4 regions of the Streptomyces tirandamycinicus genome follow, and region 1 is predicted to be linked to each of the others. Evidence: riboswitches for the same ligand, from Rfam matches in the RefSeq annotation. Region 1 holds a riboswitch; each other region holds the start of a gene.
The links. A riboswitch is a leader RNA that binds a small molecule or an ion and turns the genes downstream of it on or off. The one in region 1 is predicted to bind cyclic di-AMP.
Positions count from the first base shown of each region.

Region 1 (7,256 bases):
CCATGTCCGCCATCTACGACACCATGCAGACGGTGACCTGCGACATCGCCACCACCTGCCTGGGCCAGGCCGCGTCGACCGCCGCCGTACTGCTCGCGGCCGGCGCCCCGGGCAAGCGCACGGCCCTGGCCGGTGCCCGGGTGCTGGTCCGGCAGCCCTCGCTGCCGGAACCGGCGCAGGGGCAGCCCACCGATCTGGACCTCCGGGCGCAGGAGTTGCTGCGGCTGCGGGAGCAGCTCACCGTCATGCTCGCCCGCCACTGCGGCCGGAGCGTGGAGCGCGTCGCCGCCGACCTGGAGCGCGACACGGTGCTCGACGCCGCGGGAGCACGGGAGTACGGGCTGATCGACCACATCGTCAAGAACCGGAAGGCCGCCCCGACTTCCGCCGGCGACCGGTGAGGGGACGGTGCTGCCACCGGAGCTGCCGCCGCTGCCCGCCCTGACGCACGCCGAGAGCGAGTTCATCGACCGCTACCTCGAAGTGATCGACCAAATGGGAAGGATCAACCCGGCACGCGGGACGCACACGTATGGCGCCCTGCGCGCCGCACAGGCACTGGTCGCCGGCGCCACCGCACTCCGCGACGCCCTGACGGTCATGCACACGCGCGGTGAGAGCGAGCTGCACGCCACCACATTGGCCCGCGCACTGCGGGTGTTGGGCGGAGAGCGCAGAGCGTCACGGGTCACCCTGCCGCCGGAGGAACCGAGTTGACGAGCCGCCGCGCACCCCCTGTCGTGAGCCCTCCGGTGCGCCCGTGATGCGTACGACCGGGTGTCGCCCATCCGGACCACCGGCGGCTTCGGCTTTGGTCCCGTGCGAGTTGCGCGACGGCGTGGCCCGAACGGCCCAACGACCGGCTCCGCCGCAGGTACGGGGCTCATCACCCGGGGACGCCGGGTCCCCCGAACGGCTCTGTCCACTCGAACAGATCAGTGGTGAGGAGCCTCACAAACCGTCGTTTCGAGTCGGAAATCGGGCAGTTCATGGGTCAAGATCCGTGGGACGACAAGCCCCCGCCACCGCGGCGGGGCGGTCCGGGCGGACGCCGAGTCCTGCCGCCGCACCGGATGCCTGGTCGACATGAGGGCTTCGGCAGGAGTGGAGGACCCAGCAGTGCGGGCCGGCCGCCGGATCGGTGGCGGGTCCTTGGGGTGAAGCCGCGTACGCGGCCGGGCGTCTTCGCCGGTCCGAACCCGACAGGTCATCCTTCACAGGCGGCTGACGAAGGGTTGCGCATGACTGCGCAGACACATCTCCCGTCCCTGCTGTCCCGGACGGGTGCCGTCTCGGCACTCACGATCGCCGCCGTCGGCGGCTCACTGATCGTGCCGGGCGGCGCACCTGAGGCGCACGCCGCCTCGACTCACGCGACGAAGGCTCTCAAGGTCGCCGCGTCGAAGAAGGGAGCCCCGTACGGGTACGGAGCCACCGGTCCGAACCGTTTCGACTGCTCGGGGCTCACGCTCTACGCCTACAAGAAGGCGGGCAAGAAGCTGCCCCGCACGGCCCAGCAGCAGTACAACCGCACCCGCCATATCTCCGCCTCCCAGCGCGAGCGCGGTGACCTGGTGTTCTTCCACTCGCGTGGGTACGTCTACCACGTCGGCATCTACGCCGGGGCGGGGAAGATCTGGCACTCGCCCAAGAGCGGTTCCGTCGTGAAGCTGACCAAGATCTGGTCCAAGAGCGTCCGCTACGGACGGGTGCGCTAGCCGAGCCGGCATGTCCGCCGCCCCGTGCGCCGACGAGTGCACCGGGCGGCGGACACGCCCCGCCGGGGGGCGCCGGAACCGCCCCCGTGCGCGGCGACTCGGCGGTGGGCGCGGCCGGTCCGGCGCGGCCGGAGCGGGACGGCCGCGCCACCCGGGGCCCGGCCGGAGCCGCCACCCGGGGCCAGGCCCGCCCCGCGCGCCCGGACCCTCACCGCGGATGATCGGCGGCGGCCGCCCTCCAGGGCATGGCGATCCAGACGGTCTTGCCACCCTCGGGTGTGGGATCGACGTACAGCCTGCCGCCGCATTCCGCGGTGAGCCAGCGGATGATCACCATGCCGCGGCCGTTGTCCTGCTGCACGGCCGCGGGCAGGCGCTGGGGCCGGCGCGGATGGCTGTCCGTCACACCGACGCACAGACGCTCGTCGCGCTCGAGGCGGACGTCGACCGTGAAGGTCGGGGACAGCCCGAAGGTGTGCTGGACGGCGTTGGTGGCGAGTTCGGAGACGATGAGACGAACCGTGTCCGCGGTGCCGTCCTCCCCGGGCAGTCCCCACTCGGCGAGCACCTCGGAGACGTATCTGCGCGCGGCGGATACCGAGGCGGGATCGCTCGGCAGAGTGACGGAGGCTTCCTGATGGTCTGCCATGGCGAGCTGTCCCTTTCCCACCGGGGCTGCCGGAGCGCGGCACACAGCGGATTGGATGCCGGAACAGCCTCGGACTGCGCTTCGCGCCAGACTGCCACTGTTGCCGCCCCCTTGGGAGCGGATCCACCGGGATATGCATATATCTGTCCCTCAAAGCGGTGAACTCTGCGACGCGAGAGCGTATTTGGGCTCAGACTGGGCGTTTGGCAGTGCGCCTGCATGTGCCCCCGAGCGGTCACCCGTGCCGGGCCGCCCGGTGCCCCGGCGGCGGCCCGGCAGCCGCCGGAGGACGCGAGAGGACGCCAGGGGACACGAGAGGACACCAAGGGACACCGCGCGACACCAGGGGGCGGCAGAGGATACCGGAGGACACCGGGGGACACGAGAGGATGCGAGGAGACACGGCATGCGGCAGGGTCCCGCGGTACGCCGGCGCAAGCTCGGGGAGGAGTTGCGGGGTCTGCGGCTGGGCGTCGGCCTCACAAGCCGTGAGGCGGCACTCCTCGTCGGCTGGAACCAGTCGAAAGTCAGCCGCATAGAGACCGGAACGAGCGGTGTGAAACCGGCCGATGTCGCGCTGCTGCTGGACGCCTACGGAGTGGCCGACCAGCGGCTGCGCGAGCTGCTGGGGACGCTTGCCGACACCGCGGACGGCGGGGGAAAGGGCTGGTGGCACGCCTATCGCGGGGTGATTCCGCCGCAGTACCGGGACTTCATCAGCCTGGAGTCCCAGGCGAGCGCGGCGCGCACGCTGGAGACCTCCGTGGTGCCCGGGCTGCTCCAGACGCCCGACTACGCGCGGGCGGTGACCCGTTCCGCGCTGGAGGGTGTGCCGTCGGCGACGGTGGACTCGCTGGTCGAGGTGCGCATCGCACGCCAGCGCGTGCTTCGGGCGGAACGCCCGCTGACCTTCAGTGCGGTGCTGGACGAGGCGGTCCTCCGGCGCCGGGTGGGGGGCCGGGAGGTGATGCGCGGTCAGCTGCGCCGGGTGCTGGAGATGGCCCAACTCCCGCATGTGCGCCTGCAGGTGCTGCCCTTCTCCATGGGCGGCTACGTGGGACTGACCGGATCTTTCGTTATCTTCTCCTTTCCGAACACTTCTGATCTGGACGTGGTTGTTCTCGACCACTTGACGAGTAGTCTCTACCTCGAACGGAAGGAAGACCTGGAGACGTACGGCGCCGCCTTCCGCACCATGCAGGCGCATGCGCTCTCCCCGACCGACTCGTTGGATCTCGTCGCAGGGATCCGTGACGGCGTGTAGGGAAGGCACCCCCCGATGTCTGCTCACGACGCATGTGTACGCCCCGAGCCCGGCACGTCCTGGCGGCGCAGCAGCCGCAGTGTCGGAATGAACAACTGCGTGGAGACCGCACGGTGCGGCGAAGGCGCCGTGGCCGTGCGCGACTCGAAGAACCCGAGACTGCCGTACCTGGTGTTCTCACCGGGCGCCTGGACCGGATTCGTCCACGGACTGGGCACTCCACCGCGCTGACCGGCCGGAGCGGCGGGCGCGAGACGCTGCCGCGCCGGAACCGGAGTCCGCCGCGTCCCGGCTGCTGGCTCTCGCCGTGGTCCCGCTCCCGGAGGCGCCTCAGATCCCGGAAGCCACCTCAGACCTCCGGTACCGTCTCAGACCTCCGGTACCGTCTCAGACCTCCGGTACCGTCTCAGACCTCCGGTGCCGTCTCCAGGATGGTGGCCACCGCCGTCCCGATCTGGCGCTCGGTGAGGTCGGCGCGCGCGGTGAGCCTGATCCGCGAGATCCCGTCCGGTACGGACGGCGGCCGGAAGCAGCCCACCACGAGACCGGCGGCACGGCAGTCCGCCGCCCAGCGCACCGCCGACTCCGGTGACGGGGCCTGCACGGAGACGACGGCCGCGTCCGGCCGGGCAGCGGTCAGCCCCGCCTCCGTCAACCGCCCGTGCAGGATGCTCGCCACGCTCCGGGCCCGGTCCGCGAGAGCGGGCTCACGGCGCAGCAGCCGCAGGCTCGCGAGGGCCGCACCCACCGCGGCCGGGGCGAGTCCGGTGTCGAAGATGAACGTACGGGCGGCGTTGACCAGATGCTCGATGACCCGCGCCGGGCCGAGGACCGCTCCGCCCTGGCTGCCCAGGGACTTGGACAGGGTGAGCGTGGCGACGACACCCGTGGCCCCCGCGAGGCCCGCCGCCCGCAGAGCCCCCCTGCCGCCCTCGCCGAGGACGCCGAAGCCGTGCGCGTCGTCCACGACCAGCGCGGCCCCGTGGGCACGGCACACCCCGGCGAAGGCGGACAGCGGTGCGGCGTCGCCGTCCACCGAGAACACCGAGTCGGACACCAGCAGGGCGCGCCTGCCGCGGTGGGCGTCCAGCGTCTTGGCCACGGCCTCCGGGTCGGCGTGTGCCACCACGGCGGTCTCGGCCCGGGAGAGCCGGCAGCCGTCCACGATCGAGGCGTGGTTGCCGGCGTCCGACACGATCAGGGTCCCGGGTGCGCTGAGTGCCGTGAGCGCCGCGAGGTTCGCCGCGTACCCGGAGGAGAACACCAAAGCGGACTCGAACCCGCAGAACCGGGCCAGTTCGTGCTCGAGTTCCGCGTGCAGCTCGGTACTGCCGGTCACCAGCCGGGATCCGGTGGCCCCCGCGCCCCAGCGCCGGGCGGCCGAGGCGGCCGCCTCGGTGACCTCGGCCCGGCGGGTGAGGCCGAGGTAGTCGTTGCTCGCCAGATCGAGCAGTGCCGAGTCCGCGGGCCGGGGGCGGAGTGAACGGACCAGGCCCGCGTCCGCACGGCGGCGCGCCGCGTCGTCCGTCCAGTCGAAAGGATCCTGCGGCACTGGGGGCATGGTCCGGTCCTTTTGTAGGCAGCGAACAGACCCTAGCGGGGGACGCCGAAGGTCAGAGTGTGGCCATACACACACCTCAAACGGGGGCCGTTGTGGAGTTCCTCCTTGGCCGGGGGGTGTCCGGTAGGCGAGGATCTGCGCCATGGACCTCCTGAACACGCTGGTGGACAAGGGCCTGCGGCGTGAGCTGCCGACCCGCGAAGAAGCGCTCGCCGTGCTGGCGACCTCCGACGACGATCTGCTCGATGTGGTGGCCGCGGCCGGAAAGGTGCGCCGCCAGTGGTTCGGGCGGCGGGTGAAACTGAACTACCTGGTCAACCTGAAGTCCGGGCTCTGCCCCGAGGACTGCTCGTACTGTTCGCAGCGGCTCGGTTCCACCGCGGAGATCCTCAAGTACACCTGGCTGAAGCCGGACGACGCGTCCCAGGCCGCCGCCGCCGGGGTCGCGGGCGGCGCGAAGCGGGTCTGCCTGGTCGCCAGCGGCCGCGGCCCGACGGACCGGGACGTCGACCGCGTCTCGAAGACCATCGAGGCCATCAAGGAGCAGAACGAGGGCGTCGAGGTGTGCGCGTGCCTGGGGCTGCTCTCCGAGGGCCAGGCCGAACGGCTGCGCGAGGCCGGAGCCGACGCCTACAACCACAACCTCAACACGTCCGAGGGGACGTACGGGGACATCACGACCACCCACACGTACGCGGACCGTGTGGACACCGTCCAGAAGGCGCACGCGGCCGGGCTGTCCGCCTGCTCGGGCCTGATCGCGGGCATGGGCGAGAGCGACGAGGACCTGGTCGACGTGGTGTTCGCGCTGCGGGAGCTGGACCCCGACTCGGTGCCGGTGAACTTCCTGATCCCCTTCGAGGGCACTCCCCTGGCGAAGGAATGGAATCTGACGCCCCAGCGGGCGCTGCGGATCCTCGCCATGGTGCGGTTCGTCTGCCCGGACGTGGAGGTACGCCTCGCCGGCGGCCGCGAGGTCCATCTGCGCACCCTGCAGCCGCTGGCGCTGCACCTGGTCAACTCGATCTTCCTCGGCGACTACCTCACCAGCGAGGGCCAGGCCGGCAAGGCGGACCTGGAGATGATCGCGGACGCGGGCTTCGAGGTGGAGGGCGCGGACACCACGACACTTCCGGCGCACCGGACGGAGGCCGCCTCCGGGGGCTGCGGTTCGCACGGCGGCGGAGGATGCGCCCCGTGCGGCGACTCCGCCGAGGACACCGGGCAGCAGGCCGCCGGCACGCCCGGCGCGCGCCCCGATCTGGTGGCCGTCCGCCGCCGCGGCGCGGGAACCGGCCTCGCCCCCAATGCGTAGCTCCCGCGAGGTGGTGGCCCTGGACCGGGCCCATGTCTGGCATCCGTACGGTCCCATGCCGGGCCGCACGGACCCGCTGGTCGTGGAGTCCGCGTCCGGAGTGCGGCTGCGGCTCGCCGAACCGGTCCACGGGCACGCCGAGTTGGTGGACGGCATGTCCTCCTGGTGGTCGGCGGTGCACGGCTACAACCACCCGGTGCTCAACGACGCCGCGCGCGGCCAGCTGGAGCGGATGAGCCATGTGATGTTCGGCGGGCTCACCCACGAGCCCGCCGTCCGGCTCGCCACCCGGCTCGTCGAGATCACTCCGGAGCCGCTGCGGCACGTCTTCCTCTGCGACTCGGGCTCGGTGTCCGTCGAGGTCGCGGTGAAGATGTGCCTCCAGTACTGGCGTTCGACGGGCCGCCCGGACAAGCGCAGGCTGCTGACCTGGCGCGGCGGCTACCACGGCGACACCTGGCAGCCCATGTCGGTGTGCGACCCCGAGGGCGGGATGCACGACCTGTGGGCGGGGGTGCTGCCGCGGCAGGTCTTCGCCGACGCGCCGCCGGCCGGGCACGACCTGCCCTACGACCCCGCGTACGGGGACCACCTGCGCGAACTGGTCGCCCGGCACGCGGACGAACTGGCCGCCGTGATCGTGGAACCGGTGGTGCAGGGCGCGGGCGGGATGCGCTTCCACTCCCCCGCGTATCTGCGGGTGCTGCGGGAGGCGTGCGACGAGCACGACGTGCTGCTGGTCCTCGACG
Region 1 covers NZ_CP029188.1:2,375,242-2,382,497, forward strand. The annotation lists gene DDW44_RS10450 (ATP-dependent Clp protease proteolytic subunit) at 1-401, shown strand, start outside; gene DDW44_RS10455 (hypothetical protein) at 409-717, shown strand; cyclic di-AMP (ydaO/yuaA leader) riboswitch at 1,082-1,238, shown strand; gene DDW44_RS10460 (C40 family peptidase) at 1,242-1,718, shown strand; gene DDW44_RS10465 (ATP-binding protein) at 1,927-2,367, opposite strand; gene DDW44_RS10470 (helix-turn-helix domain-containing protein) at 2,774-3,631, shown strand; gene DDW44_RS10475 (DUF397 domain-containing protein) at 3,647-3,862, shown strand; gene DDW44_RS10480 (8-amino-7-oxononanoate synthase) at 4,038-5,183, opposite strand; gene bioB (biotin synthase BioB) at 5,335-6,507, shown strand; gene DDW44_RS10490 (adenosylmethionine--8-amino-7-oxononanoate transaminase) at 6,500-7,256, shown strand, end outside.

Region 2 (7,256 bases), 850 kb from region 1:
GAGCCGCGCGCTTCGCCACTACGGGGAGCTCGGGCTTCTCCCGCCGAGCCGGATCGGCGGCAACGGCTACCGCTACTACGACCAGGACGCCCTGGTCCGGCTGCAGCGCATCCTGCTGCTGCGGGAGCTGGGCCTCGGCCTGCCCGCCATCGCGCAGGTCCTGGACGGCCAGCGGGACACGGCCACCGCGCTGCGTACCCACCTTCGGCTGCTTGAGCAGGAGCGGGAGCGCATCGGGCGGCAGATCGCCTCGGTGCGGACCACTCTCGACCGGACCGAGAAGGGAGAGGAACTGATGGCGGAAGAGGTCTTCGACGGCTTCGACCACACCCGGTACGAGGAGGAGGTTACCGAGCGCTGGGGCCGTGCGGCGTACGAGAAGGGCGACCGCTGGTGGCGCTCGCTGAGCGAGCGGGAGAAGCGCGACTTCCAGGACCGCCAGGTCGCGATCGCCCGCGACTTCGGGCAGGCTCTGAGGGACGGGCTGGCGCCGGACGGCGAGGAGGCCCAGGCCATCGCTCGGCGGCACTGCGAGTGGCTGTCCGGAACGGTCACCCCCACCAGGTCGTATGTGATCGGTCTGGGTGAGATGTACGTCGCCGATCCGCGCTTCACGGCCACCTACGACCGGCACGGCGAGGGCACGGCGGCCTTCGTCCGGGACGCGCTGAAGGTCTACGCGGAGCGCCATCTCGGCGAGGACCGGTAGCCGCGCCGCCGGACGGCCGCCGTCCGGCGGCGGGTGGAGAGGGCCGAGCGCCCCGCACGGCCTTGTCACCGGGAGGGCCCCCTGGTGATCCGCACGCCGGGAGCGGCGGTGCCCGCGGGGTGCTGGGCCGGTTGGCCGATGGCGATTCGTCGGGCGGCGCGGCTGCGGCCAGCCTGAATGGGGCGCGGTACCGTCCGCGGCCCCGACGGATCCGGCAGGAGAGACTGGTGCGGCACCGAGAACGCGGCAGGGACGGGCGGCAGAACGGTGGCCGCCGCTTTCTCGCCGTACTCCCGTGGCTGATGATCGTGGGCGGGGTCGTCTACGACCTCGGAACGCCCGACACCTTCACCGCGGCGCCGCTCTTCACGGCGGCACCGCTGATCGCCGCCCCCTTCTTCTCGATGCGCTACACGCTCGCCACCGGCGCCGCCGCCTGCGCGGCGGTGGCGGGTATGCACGTCTACAGCGACAGGATCCTGAGGATCCCGGCCATCACGGAACTGCTGACCGTGTTCACGGTCTCCGTACTGGCCCTCTTCATCAACCGGATCGTGCGGCGCAGCGGCGAGCGCCTTGCGTCGGCCCGGGTCGTCGCGGAGGCGGCGCAGCGGGCGGTGCTGCCCACGCCCGACGAGCGGATCGACGGTCTGCAGGTCGCCGCCCGGTACGAGGCGGCCGAGCGGGACGCGCTCATCGGCGGGGACCTGTACGCCGTGCAGGAGACTCCGCACGGGGTGCGGCTGATCGTGGGCGACGTGCGGGGGAAGGGCCTGGACGCGGTCGGCACGGTGGCCCTGGTGCTGGGCGCCTTCCGAGAGGCCGCCGAGCAGGAGGTCTCGCTGGCGGGGGTGGCGCAGCGGCTGGAGCGGGCCCTGGCACGGGAGGGCGCGCGGGATGCCGGGCTCGAGAGCTTCGAGGGCTTCACTACCGCCGTGCTCGCCGAGATCCCACGCGGCGGGGAACGGGTCCGGGTCGTCAACCGGGGGCATCCGGCGCCCCTGCTGCTCGCGGCGGACGGCGCGCTGCTCGTGCTGGATCCGCCCGTGCGGGCGCTGCCGCTGGGAATGGACCTCGGGACCGAGCCGGACCTGGTGTCCGAGACCTCCTATCCGCCCGGTGGCACGCTCCTGCTCTACACCGACGGCCTGTCGGAGGCGCGGGACGCACACGACGTGATGTACGACCCGCGCCGGCGGCTGGGTGGCCGTGCCTTCTCCGGCCCGGAGGAGCTGCTGGACGTGGTGGTCGCCGATGTGCGCCGGCACACGGGCGGTGCGGCGACGGACGACATGGCGCTGCTCGCGGTCACCCGGCGGGTGGAGCAGCAGTCGCCGCGGCGCAGGGCGACGCCGGCTCACCCGTGACGGGACCCGCTGGTGCCTGTGTGGCGCAGGGGGCTTGTGAGTTGTCTGAGCGGCACGATGCCACGGAGCGTGATCAGATCCGTGCCCTGCGCATAACATTTGACGAACAGTCAGGAATGTTGGCTTGAGCGAGAGGCGAGAACTTGCCCGTTTCGAACCGGTTGTTGCGCTTAAGTTCTGGCCAACGTCCTTAACGATCAGTGGGAACAGCTTGGAATCGGGCCTCGATCTCTATTAACGTTCGATAACGCAGCGCGGTCGTCCCAGCCGTCGCAAGAGGCGGCACCGTGCGCATGCGCCGAATCCCGCAAGGGAACCGGGGAACCATCCATTTGGGGTGAATCGGGTGCCTTGTGGTGCCCGAAGGAGACCTTCCTGCTCCGAACCCGTCAGCTAACCCGGTAGGCGAGAAGGAAGGAAAGGAGAACGCCTCCGTGGCGTCCAACAAGCCTGCCCTCCAGGAGCCCCCCACGACCCAGTGGGCACCCAGCGACCAGTGGGCTCCCGCCCCCGCGGCGGAGGAGTGGAACCCGACCGAGGAATCGGTCCGTCCCGTTCGTGGCAGGCACCGCGTCGTCAAGCAGCGCAACGCGCTCGCGCGGAGCTCCACCGTCCTCGGCGTCGGCGTCATCGCCGCGGTCGGCGCGGGCGGCATGGCCACCGCCCAGGACAAGCCCGCGGTCTCCATCTCCCTTCCCGATGTCATCGCGGACAAACTCCCGGACCCCGAATCGCTGCCCGGTGTGGGCTCGTTGATGGCGGACGACCCCGCCGACGAGACCGTCGCCGACGGGCCGCTCACCACGGCCGACGCCGCGGGCCAGGGAGGTGACGCGGGCGAGGCCCTGCGTGCCCGGATCCTCCAGCAGGCCGAGCAGCAGCAGGCCGAGGCGGAGGCCGAGGCCCGGGCGGCCGCCGAGCAGGCCGCGGTCGAGCAGGCCGCCGCCGAGGCGAAGCGGCAGAAGACCGAGGCCGCGAAGGCGGCCGAAGCGGCCGCCGAGGCCGAGCGCAAGGCCGCGGAGGAGGCCGCGCGCAAGGCGGAGGCCGAGCGTCTCGCCAAGCTCGCGGCGAGCTACTCCCTGCCGACCTCGTCGTACACGCTCACCTCCACCTTCGGACAGGCCGGGTCGCTGTGGTCCTCCGGCTACCACACGGGTCTCGACTTCGCCGCGCCGACGGGCACCCCGGTCAAGGCCGTACACGGCGGCACGATCAAGTCGGCCGGCTGGTCCGGCTCGTACGGCTACCACATCGTGCTGGAGCTCGCGGACGGTACCGAGGTCTGGTACAGCCATCTGTCGTCGATGACCGTGAGCGCGGGGCAGAAGGTCTCCACCTCCGAGACCATCGGACGGGTCGGCGCCACGGGCAATGTCACCGGCCCGCACCTGCACCTCGAGGTGCACACCCCCGGTGGCGACGGCATCGACCCCGCCGCATGGCTGCGCGGCAAGGGCCTTTCCGTCTGAAACGGTCGCACCTGCCTGCCTGCCTGCCTGCCTACCTACCTACCCGCCCGGCCTGCCTGCCTGCCTGATCCCTTCCGCCTCATCCGGTCTGCCCGGCCGGTGAGGTCGGTGCGGTCTGCCCGGCCCGGGCGGTCAGTCCCCCTTTGTACGGCCGGTACGGCCCGGCCCGCGCGGCCGGTCCTCCGTCCGTACGGCGCAGGTGCTCCGGTCGCCGACGGCCCGGTACGCGTCCCACCGACGCCCCGGCCGTCGGCCGTGCCGTGCTCCGGAGCCGGGCTCCGCGGCGAGGACGCGCGTTCCCGCCGGGCGGACCCGCCCACCACCGATCGGGAGCGGTCAGCCGCGGTACGGGTTGAAGCCGCTGTAGTCCAGGTGCGGCGGGGGCTGCCAGGCACGGCCCGTCGCCCGGGCGGCGTACGTCAGGGCCGGTCCCGCGAGGTCCCTGCGCTGCCACAGATGGTGCAGCAGCTCCTGCTCGCGGGCGACGAAGTCCGGCCCGGCCGCGCCCCGTCCCGCCCGGTGCCGGAGGAAGGCCAGGGAGGTGGCGAAGGCCTCGTACTCGGAGACCGCGCGGGCGGCCGCCGGACCGTGGGTGCGGCCTGCCAGATCGCGGGCCATCGTGCGGGCCTTCATGGAGGACAGGGCGAGCGGTTCGGCCGGGGCCAGCCAGCCCGCCGCCGCGTAGGCGGGCAGCTCCGCCGCCACGGTGCGCAGCTCGCGCTGCCGGGACCACACCGCCAGCCAGGTCAGCAGACCGAAGGCGGGCACCATGAAGGCCGCGTACACCGCGTAGAACCCCAGCGGGCCGAGGACCCCCGAGCCGTTCCACAGCGCGTGCATGCCCATGGCGAGGAGCAGGCCAAGCAGCGGCAGGGCGACCCTGCGCACCCTCCGGTGCCGTGCCGTGGCCGCCGCCAGGCCGAAGCCGATGCCGGTGAGCACGGTGAACAGCGGATGGGCGAACGGCGACATCACGATCCTGACGAAGAACGTCGCCGCCGTGACGGAGGCGAAGCCCGAGGTGCCGAACTCCTGGTCCTCACCGAAGGCGTTGCCGAGGTAGAGGATGTTCTCCGTGAACGCGAAACCGGTGGCGGTGAAACCGGCGATCACGACCCCGTCGACCAGGCCGGTGAAGTCCTGTCTCCGGAAGAGGAAGAGCAGCAGCACGGCGGCCGCCTTGGCAGTCTCCTCCACCACGGGTGCGATGACGGTCGCGCCGATCGTGTCGGCGTGCGTCGGGTCGGCCGTGGCGGTGGCTATCCACCGGGTCGCGAAGGTGTTGGCGATGATGGCGACGAGGGCGGCCGCACAGGCACCCCAGGCGAAGGCGAAGACGAGGTTGCGCCAGGGGCCCGGTTCGACCCGGTCCAGCCAGCGGAAGGCCGCGGCCAGCAGCGGCACCGGCAGCACGGCGAGACCGAGCCCGACCAGGAAGCCCTCGGTCCCGGTCTGCTCGCGGACCAGCGCGAGGATCATCAGCCCCGAGAGGGCCAGCAGAGTGATGAGTGCCCAGGCGCGTACGGCCCTGCTGCGCCAGAAGTCGCGGCGCGGCTTGTAGCGCCAGCGGGCACGCTCCGGCACGGCGTCGAACAGCGGCCGCTCGTCGCACGCCGGGACGGCGAGGCGGGCGGCCGGATGCGGCTGCGGGGACCAGTCGGACACCACACGACCCTAACGAGAGGCACGGACAACGCGCGACGGCGCTGGTGCCGTCGGGTGCATCACGCCCTCGCCGTCACCCGTCCCGGTGCGTCGGGCGCACGTGCCTCCGGGGTCACCCGCTCCGGTGCCGTGGGGTGCGTCACGCTCTTGCCGTCACCCGTCCCGGGGCGTCGGGTGCACCGCGTCTGCCGGTTCATCGCCCTGGTGCCCTGAGGGCGCACGCGCCTCCGGGTTCACCCGCTCCGGCGCCGGAAGAGGAGGTCGTGCACCACATGGCCCTTGTCGAGGCCCTGGCCCTCGAAGCGGGTCAGCGGTCGGAAGGCCGGCCGGGGCGCGTAGCCGCCGCCGGTCTGGGTGTTCTCGAAGTCCGGATGGCCGGTCAGCACCTCGAGCATCTGCTCGGCGTAGGGCTCCCAGTCGGTCGCGCAGTGCAGGAGCGCGCCCGGCTTCAGCCGGCTCGCCGCCAGGGTGAGGAACTCGGGCTGGATCAGCCGCCGCTTGTGGTGGCGCTTCTTGGGCCAGGGGTCCGGGAAGTACACCCGCACGCCGTCGAGCGCGGCCGGCGGCAGCATCTCGCGGAGCAGGATGATGGCGTCGCCGTTGGCCACCCGTACGTTGTCCAGGCCCGCCCGCTCCGCGAGCGCCAGCAGATTGCCCTGGCCGGGGGTGTGGACGTCCACGGCGAGGATGCCGGTGCCCGGGTCGGCCGCGGCCATCTGCGCGGTCGCCTCGCCCATGCCGAAGCCGATCTCCAGGACGACCGGCAGTCCGCCGAACATCGCGTCCAGGTCCAGTGTGCGCAGCCCGTCGATGTCCAGCCCCCAGACCGGCCAGAGACGCCGCAGTGCGGCGGCCTGCCCGGCCGTCACCCGGCTCCGGCGCGGCTGGAAGCTGCGGATCCGCCGCTCGTGGTGCGCGCCCGCGGGATCGGCGGCGGGGCCGTCGGGAAACCGCGGAGCGCCCCCGGGCCGGGCGGTGGCGGCCCTGCGCGGGGCGTCCCCGTCCGGGACCGCGAGGGTGGCGACGTCGCGAGGGGCGTCCCCGTGCGGGACCGCGGCGATGGCGTTCTCGAACTCAGACACAATGCCCCGATTGTACGGCGGCGGGCGCCGGCCGGGGACGGCACGTGTCACACACCTCCCAGGTGCGCCAGCGCCCGCCGGGCCACCTCCCGGCCGATCGGGAGCGCGGCGGTCGCCGCCGGTGACGGCGCGTTCAGGACGTGGACCGCCCGGGCCGACTCCCTGATCATGAAGTCGTCCACCAGGGTGCCGTCGCGGAGCACCGCCTGCGCCCGGACCCCCGCCGCCGCCGGTCGCAGATCCTCCTCCGCGACGGCCGGCAGCAGCCGCCGCACGGCCGCGGTGAAGGCGCGCTTCGACAGGGAGCGGTGCAGCTCGCCGGCGCCGTAGCGCCAGTGGCGCCGGGCGATCCGCCAGGAACCGGGCCAGGCCAGTGTGGCCGCGAGCTCTCCGGGACGGACCGTGGACCAGCCGTAGCCCTCGCGGGCCAGCGCCGGGACGGCGTTCGGTCCCACGTGGACGCCGCCTTCGACACCGCGGGTGAGGTGGACTCCGAGGAACGGGAACGCCGGGTCGGGCACCGGGTACACCAGGCCGCGCACCAGCTCGGGGCGGGCCAGCTCGTAGTACTCCCCGCGGAAGGGGACGATCCGCATGCCCGGCCGCTCACCGGCGAGCGCCGCCACCCGGTCGCAGTGCAGACCGGCGCAGTTCACCAGGGTGCGGGCGCGGACGACCAGCCCGGAGGACGTGCCGACCGCGACACCCCACGGCCGGGTGTCGACGGACCGCACCTCCTCGCCGTAGCGGATCTCCGCCCCCGAGGCGGCGGAGACCTCCGCCAGCTGCCCGGCGACGGCCCCGAAGTCGCACACCCCGGTGGTGCCGACCCTGATCGCCGCGACGCCGGCGACCTCCGGCTCGTACTCCGCCATCTGGGCGGGGCCCAGTTCGCGGACGGGAATGCCGTTCTCCCTGCCCCGCTGGGCCAGCGCGTGCAGCCGGGGCAGCTCCTCGCGTCCGG
Region 2 covers NZ_CP029188.1:1,527,441-1,534,696, reverse strand. The annotation lists gene DDW44_RS06795 (MerR family transcriptional regulator) at 1-709, shown strand, start outside; gene DDW44_RS06790 (PP2C family protein-serine/threonine phosphatase) at 937-2,076, shown strand; cyclic di-AMP (ydaO/yuaA leader) riboswitch at 2,363-2,499, shown strand; gene DDW44_RS06785 (M23 family metallopeptidase) at 2,511-3,545, shown strand; gene DDW44_RS06780 (PrsW family intramembrane metalloprotease) at 3,882-5,210, opposite strand; gene trmB (tRNA (guanosine(46)-N7)-methyltransferase TrmB) at 5,444-6,292, opposite strand; gene lhgO (L-2-hydroxyglutarate oxidase) at 6,340-7,256, opposite strand, start outside.
Region 2: linked by a shared signal. The riboswitch ahead of DDW44_RS06785 (M23 family metallopeptidase) and the one ahead of DDW44_RS10460 (C40 family peptidase) in region 1 are both predicted to bind cyclic di-AMP.

Region 3 (7,256 bases), 3.9 Mb from region 1:
GACGGCGGTGAGGCGCGCCGCCGGCATCTGCTGCAGTCGCTGCTGCAGGCGCAGGGCATGGAGGTGGCCGGCTACCGGGAGCGTTTCGGCAGCGCACCCGCCGAGGACTTCCCCGGCGAACTGGCCGCGTTCGCCGGGCGGGGCTGGCTGGAGGAGACCGGCGGGCTGCTGCGGCTCACCCCGGAGGGGCTGGCGCACTCGGACGCGCTGGGTCCCGAGCTGTTCTCGCCGGCCGTACGGCACGCGATGGCCGCCTACGAGCCGAAGTGAGGCGCCGATGGATCTGACCGTGCTGTACCGCGGGCCGCTGGCGTCGTGCGACTACGACTGCCCCTACTGCCCGTTCGCCAAGCGGCGGGACAGCCGCGAGCAGCTGCGGGCCGACCGGGCGGCGCTGGAGCGGTTCGCGGGCTGGGCGGCGGAGCGGCAGGGCGAGGACCGGCTGTCGGTGCTGTTCACGCCCTGGGGCGAGGGGCTGGTGCGCTCCTGGTACCGCCGTGCGCTGACCGAGCTGTCCCGGCTTCCGCACATCCGCAGGGTCGCCGTCCAGACCAATCTGAGCTGCCGCACGGACTGGCTGGACGGCGCGGACCCGGGGAAGCTGGCGCTGTGGTGCACGTACCACCCCGGTCAGACGCCGTACGCCCGCTTCCTCGGCAAGTGCCGGGACCTGGCCGCGCGCGGCATCAGGTTCAGCGTCGGGATCGTGGGCTTCGAGGAACACCTGGAGTCCGCCCGGCGGTTGCGGGCCGACCTCCCGGCCCAGGTCTATCTGTGGGTCAACGCGGCGGAGGGGCGTACGTACTCGGACGGGGAGGCCGCCCGGTGGACGGCGCTGGACCCCCTCTTCCCGTACAGCCGGCATCCCCACCGCTCGGCCGGGCTGCCCTGCCGCACGGGCGAGTCGGTCATCTCGGTGGACGGCGACGGCACGGTGCGGCGCTGTCACTTCGTGCGGTCCGAACTGGGCAACCTCTACGACGGCTCCTACCGTGCGGCACTGCGGCCGCGGGCCTGCCCGCTCGCGGTGTGCGACTGCCACATCGGCTACGTCCATCTGGAGTCGCTGCCGCTGTACGACGTGTTCGCCGGAGGGGTCCTGGAGCGGGTCCCGGCCGGGTACCCGGTCTCGCCGCCCGGCGGCGGGAGCACCCCGGGCGGGAGCGGCGCGGGCGGGAGCGGCGGGAGCGGCGGGAGCGGCGGGAGCGGCGGTGGGGACGCGGGCATGGCCCCTCGCCCCTGGCCGGACCCTCGCCCGTAGCCGGACCGTCGCCCGGGCGCGGGCCCTTGCCCGAACCCGGACCGTCGCCCGCGCGCGGGCCCTTGCCCGAACCCGGACCGTCGCCCGCGCGCGGACGGGCGCCCGCGGGCGGGGCGCGGCGATCAGAGCGGCAGCAGGTCGGGGCGTTTCGGCACCACGTGATCGCCGGACGATTCACCCCTGAGCCGCCGGCCGATCCACGGCGCGAGGTGCTCGCGGGCCCACTGGATGTCGTCCCGGCGGACTTCCAGGCTGCCGCGCGGCGGCAGCGGAGGCCACGGCTGGTCCGGGTCCGCGGGCACCTCCAGTCCGAGCACCTGCGCGGCGCGCAGCGCCACGCGGGTGTGCCCTTCGGGCGAGAGGTGCAGCCGGTCGGCGTCCCAGGCCCGCCGGTCCTGCACCGACCTGAGCGACCAGAGGTCGAGGACGGGGCAGTGGTAGCGGTCGGCGATGGCGCGGACGTGTGCGGTGTACGTGGCGATCCTGCCCCGCAGGTGGCGGAGCACCGGCACCCCGCGGGTGTCGAACCCCGTCGTCACCATCACGGTGCCCACGGAGGCGGTGAGGTCCGCGACCGCCCGCTCGAAGCGTTCCGCGACGGCGTCGGGGTCGCTGCCGGGCCGGATGATGTCGTTGCCGCCGGCGCAGAACGTCACCAGGTCCGGGGCGAGTTCCCTGGCACGGGGCACCTGCTCCGCCACGATCTGGTCGAGGAGTCTGCCGCGTACGGCGAGATTGGCGTAGCGGAAGGTGTGCTCCGGGAGGCGGTCGTCCAGCAGGACCGCGAGACGGTCCGCCCATCCGACGAACCGTCCGTCGGGTCCGGGGTCCCCGACGCCCTCGGTGAAGCTGTCACCGATCGCCGCGTACGACCCGAAGGGTTCCTTTGCTCTTGAACGCGAATCGTCTGCCACGTCGAGCCATCATTCACCGCGTCAAGTGGCCTACGCCACCGTAGGGAGGGGTTGACGGCACGTGACATGGACCACCACGTCACCTCCCGACCCAGCGTGGACCATGTGCACCGGAGCCGCAGCCGCGCGGACTGCTCCGCTGCCGCGCACGGCCCGCGCGAAGGCGTCCGCCGGCCCCCTGCGCGGGGCCGGCGGACGGATGACGCGGCGCGAGGTACCGACGCAGCGTCAGATCGAGACCCCGTGGCGGCGCAGATAGGCCAGCGGGTCGATGTCCGATCCGTAACCGGGGCTGGTGCGGATCTCGAAGTGCAGGTGCGGGCCGGTGGAGTTGCCGGTCGAGCCGGACAGGCCGATCTGCAGGCCGCCCTCGACGCTCTCACCGGAGGAGACGGACAGCTGGGAGAGGTGGGCGTACTGCGAGTAGGTGCCGTCGTCGTGCCTGATGACGACCTCGTTGCCGTACGCGCCGCTCCACCCGGCCGAGACGACCGTGCCGGGGCCGACGGCCTTCACGGACGTGCCGGTGGGGGCGATGAAGTCGACACCGGTGTGGTAGCCGCTGGACCACATGGCTCCGGCGGCCTTGTACGCGGTGCTGACGCCGCCGGCCACCGGGGCGAAGTAGCCCGAGGGGACGCTCCCGGCGGCGGGAGCGGCAGCCGGCGCCTGGGCGGGGGCCGCCGCCGGGGCCGCCGCGGTGCGGTCGGCCGTGCGGGAGGCGCGGTCGGCGGGCGCGGCAGGTGCGGTGGGCTTCTGCGCCGCGGTCCCGGTACCGGCCTTCGCGGGTGCGCCGGCCTTGCGCTCGCTCTTCGCCTGCGGCTTCGGGGCGTCCTGGGCCGCCTGCTTGCCGTGCAGGCTCAGCTCCAGGCCCGGGTGGATCAGCGACGGGTTCTCGCCGACGGCGGCCCGGTTGTCGGCGTAGAGCTGCTGCCAGCCGCCGGTGACGCGCTGCTCGGCGGCGATCTTCGAGAGGTGGTCACCCGGCACGACGGTGTAGAGCCCGGCCGCCGTGACGGCCTGCGGCGCCTGGGGGGCGACGGCCTTGGGGGCGGCCGGGGCGCCGGCCTTGTGGACGGTCGGGGCGGCGTGCCCGGCGGGCGCCGACTGCCCGGCGGCGTTCGCGCCCGCGGCACCGACGAACGGGATCGCGATGACGGCTCCGCCCGTACCGGCGGCGACCAGTCCGCGCCTGAACGGGCTGGTTCTCGGACGGCGGTGCTTCCCCTTACCGGGCATGGCGCTTTCCTCTCCGCCGCCTGCGAGGTGAGCTGTCGGGTTCGGGCTGGAGCCGCCCGGCCGCGCGTGGACACGGCTTCACCCCAAGCCGTCCGGGATCACGGAACGGCGCGGTACCTGGGTCCCCCGCTCCTGCCACATGTGTGGGTGGGTGCGATATTCCGGACGGCGGCAGGATGAGGCGTTCCGACCGGATTGCGGTGACCGTAAAGGAGCCCGGCCGCCGGGAACAAGCCGTCATTTCCCCGTTGAATCGATCTGCCGGATATCAGCGCACATTTCCCGGTCACGCTCCGTGGATTCCGGGGCTTCGACTTCCATACGGGCAAGGGAGTTGAACCGTTGAGCCCCCCACGGAACGTCACGGATATGATTCAGCTCACGGGCGAATGCCATACCCATTTCAATGGGTTCGGATTGCCCAAAAGTGGCCAACTCGGACACACTGGATATTGCGGATGCATTGCGATTAACGACATGTGTCCCACGGAAAAGTACTTATACCCGCCCGGACGGAATGCCGTTCCCGCACGGATGAGTCGCCGGGACCGGCACGTCCGCGCGCACCGCACCCGACGTCACCACACCCGACGCCACCGCACCGTCCGCTCGCCGGCCGGGGCGTGCCGCACCGGGGTCCGCGGGACCCCGGTGGCAGGGGAGCTCCGCGCGCCCAGGTCCCCGCGGAGCGCGAAATAATTGCCTGAGGAACCGATGTCGTAGTGTCGGCATCGCGCCATCGTCGGCGAGCAGCGCCGACCGCAGACACGGAGGAGCCCCCGTGACGCAGCAGCTGCCCCAGACCCCGTCGGCCGAACCCGAGCTGTCCGGCGTGCGCAACTTCCGGGACGTGGGCGGGCTGCCGACCGTCGACGGACGGCACATTCGGTACGGGCGGCTCTTCCGCAGCGGCCATCTCGCGCACGCGACGGACACCGACGCGGCCTTTCTCTCCTCGCTCGGGCTCCACACGATCTTCGACTTCCGCAATTCCGCCGACCAGAGGCTGGAGGGGCCGGATGTGGAGCTCTCCGGGGTGCGCAACGTCAATATCCCGCTGTCGGACCCGGCCGACGGGGCGGAGTTCTGGCGCATGGTGCGTGACGGGAACCTCGATCAGCTGAAGTCGATCCTCGCCGACGGCCAGGCGGCCGGGCGGATGATCGCCTCCTACCGCACGCTCATCAGGGAGCGCACCGCCGAGCACAGCCGCGTCCTGCACGCACTGGCGGACGACAGCACGCCGGCGCTGATGCACTGTGCGGCGGGCAAGGACCGGGCGGGCCTGTCCATCGCCGTCTCGCTGCTGGCGGTGGGCGTCGAGCGGGACGCCATCGAGGCGGACTACCTCAAGTCGAACGACCCTCACCGGCGCTACCGGGTGCGCCGCAGCGACAGCTCACCGACCGGGATGTCGCCCGAGGTGATGGAGCTGCTGAACCCGTTGTTCGACGCCCGGGCCGAGTACCTGGCCGCGGCGTTCGAGACCATGGAGGAGGTCTGGGGCGGCACCGAGCGCTATCTCCAGGACGGCCTCGGCCTGACGCCCGCGACGCGGGAGCGACTGCGCGACCGTCTGGTCGACGGCACCGTCTGACCGCGTCCTGCCGCGGAACACCGGCGGTGACGGAACGGACCGGGTCGTCCCGCGGTACGGCCGCGGCAGGCCGGAGTCGGCATGAGCAGGATGAGCGGAATGAGCAGTACGGACGGAATGAGCGCCAAGGTGACGGTCGGCGGCACGGTGGTCGCCTACGCGGTCCTGGCCGATGCGAGCAACGCCTGCGATGCCGTCGACGAGGTGGTGGTGGCCGCGGACAGCTGGGCGTCTGCCATCGGCCTCGTCCGTGCGCTGGGATACCGGAAGGTCCCCAGGCGCCCCGCCCGCGACACCGTCGACGGCGACGCGGTGGAAGCGGCGTTCGCGATGCCCGGCACGGTGTTCCGCAGGCGCTTCGGCAGCGGAGCGCCGTGGGTCCCGAGCTCTCACGGCGAAGGGCGGTGAGCCGGTGGCAGCCGACACCGCCCCGGGGCGGTCGTTCGCCGGTCCGCGGCGAGGCGCCCGGTTGACGACCGGGCGCGTCCACGAGGCCCGGCCCACCCGGCCCGTCGAGCCGCCCGCCCCGCCCCCTCAGCGGCCGGCGATCGCCTGCTTCACGAGTGTCTTCCCGAAGTCCCACATCAGCGCGCTGCCGTCGTGCGCGTCGTCCATGACGGCGGTGAAGGCCGCGACGAACCGGTCGACCTCCCGCTCCCCGATGATCAGCGGCGGAATCAGCTTGATCACTTCCAGCCGGTCGCCCGAGACCTGCGTGAGGATGCGGTGGCGTTGCAGCAGGGGCACGACCACCATCTGGGCGAACAGACCCCTGCGGGCCGCCTGCAGCATGGTCCAGCGGCCGCGCAGCTTCAGCGAGGACGGTCTGCCGAACTCGATCCCGATCATCAGTCCGCGACCGCGGACCTCGTGGAGCAGCTCGTAGCGGTCCACGAGCGCGGCGAGCCTGGTCCGCAGCAGGTCCCCGGTGGCCCTGGCGTTCGCGACGACCTGCTCGTCCTCGATCACCGAGAGCACGGCGAGACCGGCCGCCATCGCCTGGGCGTTGGAGCCGAAGCTCGCCGAGTGCACCAGCACCCGGTCCATCGAGGAGTAGACCTTCCGGAAGATCCACTCCTTGCCGAGGGTCGCGCCGACCGGCACATAGCCGCCGGAGAGGGCCTTGGCGACGCAGACGAGGTCGGGCTCCACCCCGTCCTCGTGCTGGTAGGCGTAGAAGTCCCCGGTTCTGCCGAGGCCGGTCTGCACCTCGTCGGCGATCAGCAGCGCCCCGTGCCGGTGCAGCAGTTGCTGTGCCGCGGGCAGGAATCCGGGCGGGGCCTCGTGCACGCCCTTTCCCTGGATCGGCTCGACGACGAAGCCGGCCACGTCGCCGCGCGCCAACTCCCGTTCCAGCGCAGCCAGATCGCCGAGCTCCACCGCGGTGTCCGGGAGAAGCGGGGTGAAGCCGTCCCGGAAGCCCGCCTCGCCGTTGACCGACAGCGACCCGGCCGTCAGCCCGTGGAAGGCGTGGCCGCAGTAGAGGATCCTGGGCCGGCCGGTCGCGTAGCGGGCGAACTTCAGGGCCGTCTCGACCGCCTCCGTGCCGCTGTTGCAGAAGAACACGCGGTCCAGGTGGGGGCTGTGGGCGAGCAGCTTCTCGGCGAGCAGCCCGGGCAGGGGCGGGCAGTCGAAGCGGGTCAGATCGGCGAGGGAGGCGTCGATGACGTCGTGGAGCGCCTTGCGGACGACCGGGTGGTGCCGGCCGAGGCCCATGACGCCGAACCCGGAGAGCATGTCGAGGTAGTCGCCGCCCTCGTCGTCCCAGAAGTAGGCGCCCTCCGCCCGCTCGTACACCCGGTCGAAGCCGATCGTCCGGAGCATCCGCGGCAGTTGGTGGTTGAGGTGCCGGGCGTGCAGCTCGTACCGCTCACCGGCGCGCTCCTCGAGCAGCTTCGCGAGGTCGAACCCGTCGCTCATCCGCCGCGCTCCTCGAAGGCCGGGGGGCGCCCCCGCCGTACGGCCCCGGCGGGTGCCCGGGAACCGGCACGCTCCGGCCCCGGTCCGGTCCGCCGCGCTCCGGCCGGAGCGGCCGGGGCCCGCCGTCCGCCGCCCGGACTCACCTCCCGCTCCCCGACACGGATTCCCGAGCGGCGCGCAGCGACTCCTTCAGGGAGCCCATGGTGGCGAGGACGGCGGTCGGTTCGTACCCGCAGTGCGCCATGCAGTTCGCGCAGCGCGGGTCCCTGCCGCGGCCGTACTTGCTCCAGTCGGTCTCCTCGACGAGCTCCTTGTAGGTGGGGAC
Region 3 covers NZ_CP029188.1:6,249,706-6,256,961, reverse strand. The annotation lists gene DDW44_RS27305 (STM4012 family radical SAM protein) at 1-270, shown strand, start outside; gene DDW44_RS27300 (STM4011 family radical SAM protein) at 278-1,261, shown strand; gene DDW44_RS27295 (SGNH/GDSL hydrolase family protein) at 1,384-2,175, opposite strand; gene DDW44_RS27290 (M23 family metallopeptidase) at 2,404-3,414, opposite strand; cyclic di-AMP (ydaO/yuaA leader) riboswitch at 3,417-3,574, opposite strand; gene DDW44_RS27285 (tyrosine-protein phosphatase) at 4,196-5,011, shown strand; gene DDW44_RS27280 (hypothetical protein) at 5,111-5,419, shown strand; gene DDW44_RS27275 (aspartate aminotransferase family protein) at 5,546-6,931, opposite strand; gene hpnH (adenosyl-hopene transferase HpnH) at 7,071-7,256, opposite strand, start outside.
Region 3: linked by a shared signal. The riboswitch ahead of DDW44_RS27290 (M23 family metallopeptidase) and the one ahead of DDW44_RS10460 (C40 family peptidase) in region 1 are both predicted to bind cyclic di-AMP.

Region 4 (7,256 bases), 2.9 Mb from region 1:
GCTCGAGGTCGAGGGTGAGGTGGACGGAGCCGTCCTCGAAGCTGCGCCGCTGGGTGTACCCGGCGTCCGTGAACACCTTGATCATCTTGTTGTTGGCGGGCAGCACCTCCGCCGCGAACCGCCTGATCCCCCGCTCCCGCGCGACCGCGGCGATGTGCTCGAGCAGCGTGGAGGCGACGCCCCGGCCCTGGTGGGCGTCCTGCACCAGGAAGGCCACCTCGGCCTCGTCCGCCGGGGCGGAGGCCGGCCGGCCCTGGGCGTTGATGCGGTCGTAGCGGACGGTCGCGATGAACTCGCCTCCGACGGTCACCGCGAGGCCCACCCGGTCCACGTAGTCGTGGTGGGTGAACCGGTGGACGTCCTTGGCCGACAGCCGCGGGTAGGGGGCGAAGAACCGGTAGTACTTGGACTCGTCCGAGACCTGCTCGTAGAAGCTGACGAGCCGCTCGGCGTCCTCGGTGGTGATGGGCCTGATGTGCGCGGTGCCACCGTCGCGCAGCACCACGTCGGCTTCCCAGTGGTCGGGGTACGCGTGATCCGACGGGGTCTGCATGGGGCAAGGGTAAGGCCCCGGCACGGGTCGCGTTCCCCGGAGTGCGGGGGCAGGCTGGGAGGGCCGATCCCGGCCCCGCACCGGCCGGATCCGGCGGCCGGGCACTCCGCACCTCATGAGAGACTGGTCTAGACAACCCGGGACTTCCCACCGAACTTCCCGCTGAGACCCGAAGGGCACCACCATGGCTGAGCGCCGCGTCAATGTCGGCTGGGCGGAGGGCCTGCACGCCCGCCCCGCGTCCATCTTCGTCCGTGCCGCCACGGCTTCCGGCGTTCCCGTCACGATCGCCAAGGCCGGCGGCACCCCGGTCAACGCCGCCTCGATGCTCGCGGTACTCGGCCTCGGCGCGCAGGGCGGCGAGGAGATCGTGCTCGCGTCGGACGCGGAGGGCGCGGAGGCGGCACTGGACCGTCTGGCGAAACTGGTCGCCGAGGGCCTCGAGGAACTTCCCGAGACCGTCTGAGCGCACCGGATTCATGAGCGGGTCGCGGTTCCGGAATTTCCGGGAACGCGGCCCGCATACATGACCAACCACTACCGGAATTCCTTTCCGGCAGCAGGAGAATACCCCCCGGGTTTTTCTTCCCCTCTTTGTATACGGCGCATGTGTTAAATGCGGTCGCCCGCCGTGTTTACGGAGTGTTGCGAGGCCCTCACTGCCGCCGGGATCCGAAGCCGGTGCGCGCCCGTCGTGCGCTCGGCGTGCAGCGCGGTCAGCGCGCGCGCCCGCTCCGCGTCCCCACGGGCCACCGCGTCCACGATCGCGCCGTGCTCGGCCCACGCCTCGAGCGGACGGGCGGGCTGCTCGACCGCGTACATCCACGCGATCTTGTACCGGAGCTGGGTCAGCAGCGCGGTGAGCCCCGGGCTCCCGCACGCCTGGGCCAGCGTCTCGTGGAACCAGGCACCGAGCGAGCGCAGGTCCTCGCCCTGGCCGCGCCGTGCCCGGTCCTGACCGAGCCGGACCAGTCCGCGCAGCACCTTGAGGTGCGCCTCGGTCCGCCGCTGGGCGGCCCGCGCGGCACCGAGGGGCTCCAGCAGCAGCCGGATCTCCAGCAGGTCGGCGGCCTCCTGCTCGGTGGGCTCGGCCACGCACGCCCCGGCGTGGCGGCGGGTGACGACGAACCCCTCCGACTGCAGGGTGCGCAGCGCCTCCCGGACCGGGACGCGCGAGACGCCGTAGCGGCGCGCCAGCTGCTCCTCGGTGAGCCGGCTGCCGCGCTCGAACACACCGGAGACGATGTCGTCGCGGATCGCCGTGCATACCGAGCGTGCGGGAACGCGCATACCGAACCTCCGCTTTAATCGCCGCGAAACCCCGTCGAGCGACGTCTGTTTCGGTGACTCTATGGCAGGTGGCCGGAATTTCCGAAGGCCTATCCTAATCCATGGATATCTTTTGGCCGGAATACGCCGAAAGCCCCGGCTCTGAGGAGCCGGGGCCTCGGTCGAAACGGTGCACGCGTCAGACGCGGACGCCGTGCGAGCGGAGGTACGCGATCGGATCGATGTCCGAGCCGTAGTCCTGTCCGGTGCGGGCCTCGAAGTGGAGGTGGGGACCGGTGGAGTTCCCGGTCGATCCGGCGAGGCCGATCTGCTGGCCCGGGGCGACCTGCTGGCCGACCGAGACGCTGATCGAGGACAGATGGCCGTACTGGGTGTACGTGCCGTCGTGCATGCGGATCACGACGTTGTTGCCGTAGGCGCCGCCCCAGCCGGCCTCCACGACGGTGCCCATGCCGACCGCGACGACCTCGGTGCCGGAGGCGGCGTGGAAGTCGACGCCGGTGTGGCTGCCGGAGGACCACAGGGCGCTTCCGGCGCGGTAGGCGGTGCTCACATAGGAACCTGCGACCGGGAGCGTGTAGGTCGTCAGGCGCTTGCGCTCGGCCTCGCGGGCGGCGCGCTCCGCGGCGTCGCGGGCGGCCTGCACCCGGAGCTCGGCCTTGCGCTTGGCCTCGGCCTCGGCCTTCTCCTGGGCCGCGGCCAGGGCGGCCTCCTGCTGCTGGGCATCCGCCTGGGCGCCGATCTGCTCGGCGAGCGAGTCGGCGGCGACGGCCTGGGTCAGTCCGGTGTCCTCGACGGGGGCGGGCCCGCCGGCCTCGGCGGCGAGGGCCGGGGAGGCGAGGGTACCGATGACGCCGGTGGTGGCGATGGCCGCGACGGAGGCGACGCCCGCCCTCCTGCGCGACAGGCGGCTCGGACCACGGTGCTTCCCGGTGGCACGGGTGAACGCCATGAAGTGGCTGATCCTTTCCTTCCTTCTCGCCTACCGGGTTAGCTGACGGGTTCGGAGCAGGAAGGTCTCCTACGAGCCCCTCCGCGCGAAGGCGAAGGCACCCGATTCACCCCAGGGGACATATGGGTCCCCGGCTCCCCAGGCTCGCGCCGGACGGGGACTCGGCGATGGCTGCCCGATGCCGCGGGTGCGGCGTGTGCAACTGGCGGACAGCGCAGAAGACGCTAAGCCGATCTTCGTTCAATCACCAAACAGACACGGATATTTGTAGTGCACGCCACAGGGCAGACACCGACCCTCCTCATCAAACCGGACATACGGGCGGATGGTCGGGGAGGTGTTCCGGGCAGGGGAAAGGGGGCCCCTCGGCGCGAAGCCGAGGGGCCCCCTTTCCCCTGCCCGGAGGAGGTGCGGTCAATCAGCCCGTGACAACGGTCACTTCGCCGATCCCGAGCGCCCGCACCGGCTCCTCGATCTCGGACGCGTCCCCGACGAGGACCGTCACCAGCCGGTCCACGGGGAAGGCGCTGACCACCGCGGCCGTCGCCTCCACCGTGCCGGTGCCGGCCAGCCGCGCGTACAACTGGGCCTGGTAGTCGTCCGGGAGACCCTGCTCGACCTGGTCGGCCAGCGTGCCGGCCACGGACGCGGCCGTCTCGTACTTCAGCGGCGCCACGCCCACCAGGTTCTGCACCGCGACATCGCGCTCCGCGTCCGTCAGGCCCTCAGCGGCGAGGGTGCGCAGCACCGTGAACAGGTCCTCGAGCGCGGGGCCCGTGTGCGGGGTGTCGACCGATCCGCTGATGGCGAGCATCGCGGCGCCGCCGGCTCCGCCCGGGGCCGCGGGGGCGTCGGAGCGCAGTACCTGGCCGAAGGCCCGTACGCCGTAGGTGTAGCCCTTCTCCTCGCGCAGGACGCGGTCCAGGCGGGAGGTCAGCGTGCCGCCGAGGCAGTAGGTGCCCAGGACCTGGGCGGGCCACACCCGGTCGTGGCGGTCGGGTCCGATCCGGCCGATCAGCAACTGGGTCTGCACGGCGCCGGGGCGGTCCACGATGACGACGCGGCCCGTGTCGTCCGCGGTGATCGGCGGCATCGGCCGGCTCTCGGCCGAGTCGCCCGTCCAGGCGCCGAGCGTGTCGGCCAGCACGGCGTCCAGATCCACGCCCTCGAGGTCGCCGACGACCACGGCCGTGGCCGTGGCGGGCCGGATGTGCGCCTCGTAGAAGGCCCGGACCGCGGCCGCGTCGATGCGCTCGACGGTCTCCTCCGTGCCCTGCCGAGGACGGGACATCCGGGAGGACGCCGGGAACAGCTGCCGGGAGAGCTCCTTGGCGGCCCGGCGGGCCGGGTTCGCGGTCTCGTGCGGGATCTCGTCGAGCCGGTTGCGGACGAGCCGCTCTACCTCGCTGTCGGCGAACAGCGGGGCGCGCAGCGCCTCGGCGAGCAGGCCGAGGGCCTTCGGCAGCCGGGAGACCGGTACCTCGAGGGAGAGCCGGACCCCCGGATGGTCGGCGTGCGCGTCGAGCGTGGCGCCGCAGCGCTCCAGTTCGGCCGCGAACTCCTCCGCCGTGTGCTTGTCGGTGCCCTCGGACAGCGCCCGGGCCATGATCGTGGCGACGCCGTCCAGGCCCTCGGGCTCGGCGTCCAGCGGCGCGTCGAGGAAGATCTCCACGGCCACGACCTGCTGGCCGGGGCGGTTGCAGCGCAGCACGGTCAGCCCGTTGCCCAGGGTGCCGCGCACCGGGGCGGGGAAGGCCCAGGGCTTGGCGTCGCCGGGCTGCGGCTGCGGATGGAGGTCCATGGTCACGGCAGCGTCGGTCACTGGTCCGTCCCCTCTGTGTCGTCGTTGCCCCCGGCCTCACCGGCACGACCGGTGCTCCCGGCGTCACCCGCGCTGCCGGCGTTTCCGGAGTCGTCCGCGGCCGCGGCGGGCTCGTACACCAGCACCGCCCTGTTGTCCGGGCGCAGCCGCGCCGCGGCGACGGCCCGCACCTCCTCGGCGGTGACGTCGAGCACCCGCTGGACGGCGGTGAGCGCCAGCTGCGGGTCGCCGAAGAGCACGGCGTACCGGCACAGCTCGTCGGCGCGGCCGGCGACGGTGCCGAGGCGGTCCAGCCACTCCCGCTCGAGCTGGGCCTGGGCGCGCTCCATCTCCTCCGCCGTGGGGCCCTCGGCGGCGAACCGCGCCAGCTCCTCGTCGACCGCGGCCTCGATGTCGGGGACCTCGACGCCCCCGGAGGTCTTCACGTCCAGCCAGCCCAGGGAGGGCGCGCCGGCGAGGCGGAGCAGGCCGAAGCCGGCGGCGACGGCCGTGCGGTCGCGGCGGACCAGCCGGTTGTGCAGCCGGGAGGACTCGCCGCCGCCGAGGACGGTCAGCGCCAGGTCGGCGGCGTCGGCCTCGCGGGTGCCGTCGTGCGGGAGGCGGTACGCGGCCATCAGGGCCCGGGCCGGAACCTCCTCCTCCAGCACCTCGCGTAGCTGCTCGCCGATGATCTCCGGGAGCGAGCCGTCGCGCGGCGGCTGCTTGCCGTCGTGCATCGGGATGGACCCGAAGTACTTCTCGATCCAGGCGAGCGTCCGCTCCGGGTCGATGTCGCCGACGACCGACAGCACCGCGTTGTTCGGCGCGTAGTAGGTGCGGAAGAAGTTCCGCGCGTCCTCCAGCGTCGCCGCGTCCAGGTCGGCCATCGAGCCGATCGGGGTGTGGTGGTACGGGTGGCCCTCGGGGTAGGCCAGCGCGGTCAGCTTCTCGAACGCGGTGCCGTACGGGACGTTGTCGTAGCGCTGGCGGCGCTCGTTCTTGACGACGTCCCGCTGGTTCTCCATGGACTCGTCGTCGAGGGCGGCCAGCAGGGAGCCCATGCGGTCGGCCTCCAGCCAGAGCGCGAGCTCCAGCTGGTGGGCGGGCATGGTCTCGAAGTAGTTGGTGCGCTCGAAGCTCGTGGTGCCGTTGAGCGAACCGCCGGCCCCCTGCACCAGCTCGAAGTGGCCGTTGCCGGGCACCTGGGCGGAGCCCTGGAACATCAGGTGCTCGAACAGGTGGGCCAGGCCGGTGCGGCCCTCGACCTCGTGGCGGGAGCCGACGTCGTACCAGAGGCACACCGCGGCGACCGGGGTCAGGTGGTCCTCGGAGAGCACCACGCGCAGGCCGTTGGCCAGGCGGTGCTCGGTCGCTGTCAGGCCTCCGGAGCCGGCCCGGGCTGTGGCCGTGTGACCCATGGGCATGTGGTCCCTTCGATCGCGTTGCAGGATGTCCTGCCACTGTATGCAAACCGTGCAGGTAACCGGCGAAGTTCCCGAGGCTTCCACCCCCCTGTCCCGGGTCGCGGTCCGCGTTGTCGGCGCGACGGTCCACAATGGTCGGCGTCAGATCACGTTCATGGTTCATGTTGGTGAAGGAGCCGCAGCAGCGATGGCCCGCCGCAGCACGAAGACGCCGCCGCCCGACGACTTCGAGGAGAGGATCCTCGACATCGACGTCGTCGACGAGATGCAGGGCTCCTTCCTCGAGTACGCGTACTCGGTGATCTACTCCCGCGCCCTGCCCGACGCCCGGGACGGCATGAAGCCGGTGCACCGCCGGATCGTGTACCAGATGAACGAGATGGGGCTGCGCCCCGACCGGGGCTATGTGAAGTGCGCCCGGGTCGTCGGCGAGGTGATGGGCAAGCTCCACCCGCACGGCGACGCGTCGATCTACGACGCCCTGGTGCGCATGGCCCAGCCCTTCTCGATGCGGCTGCCGCTGGTCGACGGCCACGGGAACTTCGGCTCGCTGGGCAACGACGACCCTCCGGCGGCGATGCGCTACACCGAGTGCCGGATGGCCGACGCGACGAGCCTGATGACCGAGTCCATCGACGAGGACACGGTCGACTTCGCCCCCAACTACGACGGGCAGGAGCGGGAACCGCTGGCGCTGCCGGCCGCGTACCCGAACCTGCTGGTGAACGGCGCGTCGGGGATCGCGGTCGGCATGGCGACCAACATGCCTCCGCACAACCTCGGCGAGGTGATCGCCGCCGCCCGCCATCTGATCAGGTACCCGGGGGCGGACCTGGAGACGCTGATGCGTCATGTGCCGGGCCCGGACCTGCCTACCGGCGGCCGGATCGTCGGCCTGGCCGGGATCAAGGACGCGTACGAGACCGGCCGCGGCACGTTCAAGATCCGCGCCACGGTCTCGGTGGAGACCGTGACGGCGCGCCGCAAGGGCCTCGTCGTCACCGAACTGCCCTTCAGCGTCGGCCCGGAGAAGGTGATCTCCAAGATCAAGGACCTGGTGGGCCAGAAGAAGCTGCAGGGCATCGCCGACGTCAAGGACCTCACGGACCGCGAGCACGGGCTGCGCCTGGTCATCGAGGTCAAGAACGGTTTCATCCCCGAGGCCGTCCTGGAGCAGCTGTACAAGCTGACGCCGATGGAGGAGTCCTTCGGCATCAACAACGTGGCGCTGGTCGA
Region 4 covers NZ_CP029188.1:5,314,644-5,321,899, reverse strand. The annotation lists gene DDW44_RS23420 (bifunctional acetate--CoA ligase family protein/GNAT family N-acetyltransferase) at 1-553, opposite strand, end outside; gene DDW44_RS23415 (HPr family phosphocarrier protein) at 738-1,019, shown strand; gene DDW44_RS23410 (GntR family transcriptional regulator) at 1,166-1,843, opposite strand; gene DDW44_RS23405 (M23 family metallopeptidase) at 2,022-2,795, opposite strand; cyclic di-AMP (ydaO/yuaA leader) riboswitch at 2,809-2,972, opposite strand; gene DDW44_RS23400 (M16 family metallopeptidase) at 3,214-4,596, opposite strand; gene DDW44_RS23395 (M16 family metallopeptidase) at 4,614-6,014, opposite strand; gene DDW44_RS23390 (DNA gyrase/topoisomerase IV subunit A) at 6,208-7,256, shown strand, end outside.
Region 4: linked by a shared signal. The riboswitch ahead of DDW44_RS23405 (M23 family metallopeptidase) and the one ahead of DDW44_RS10460 (C40 family peptidase) in region 1 are both predicted to bind cyclic di-AMP.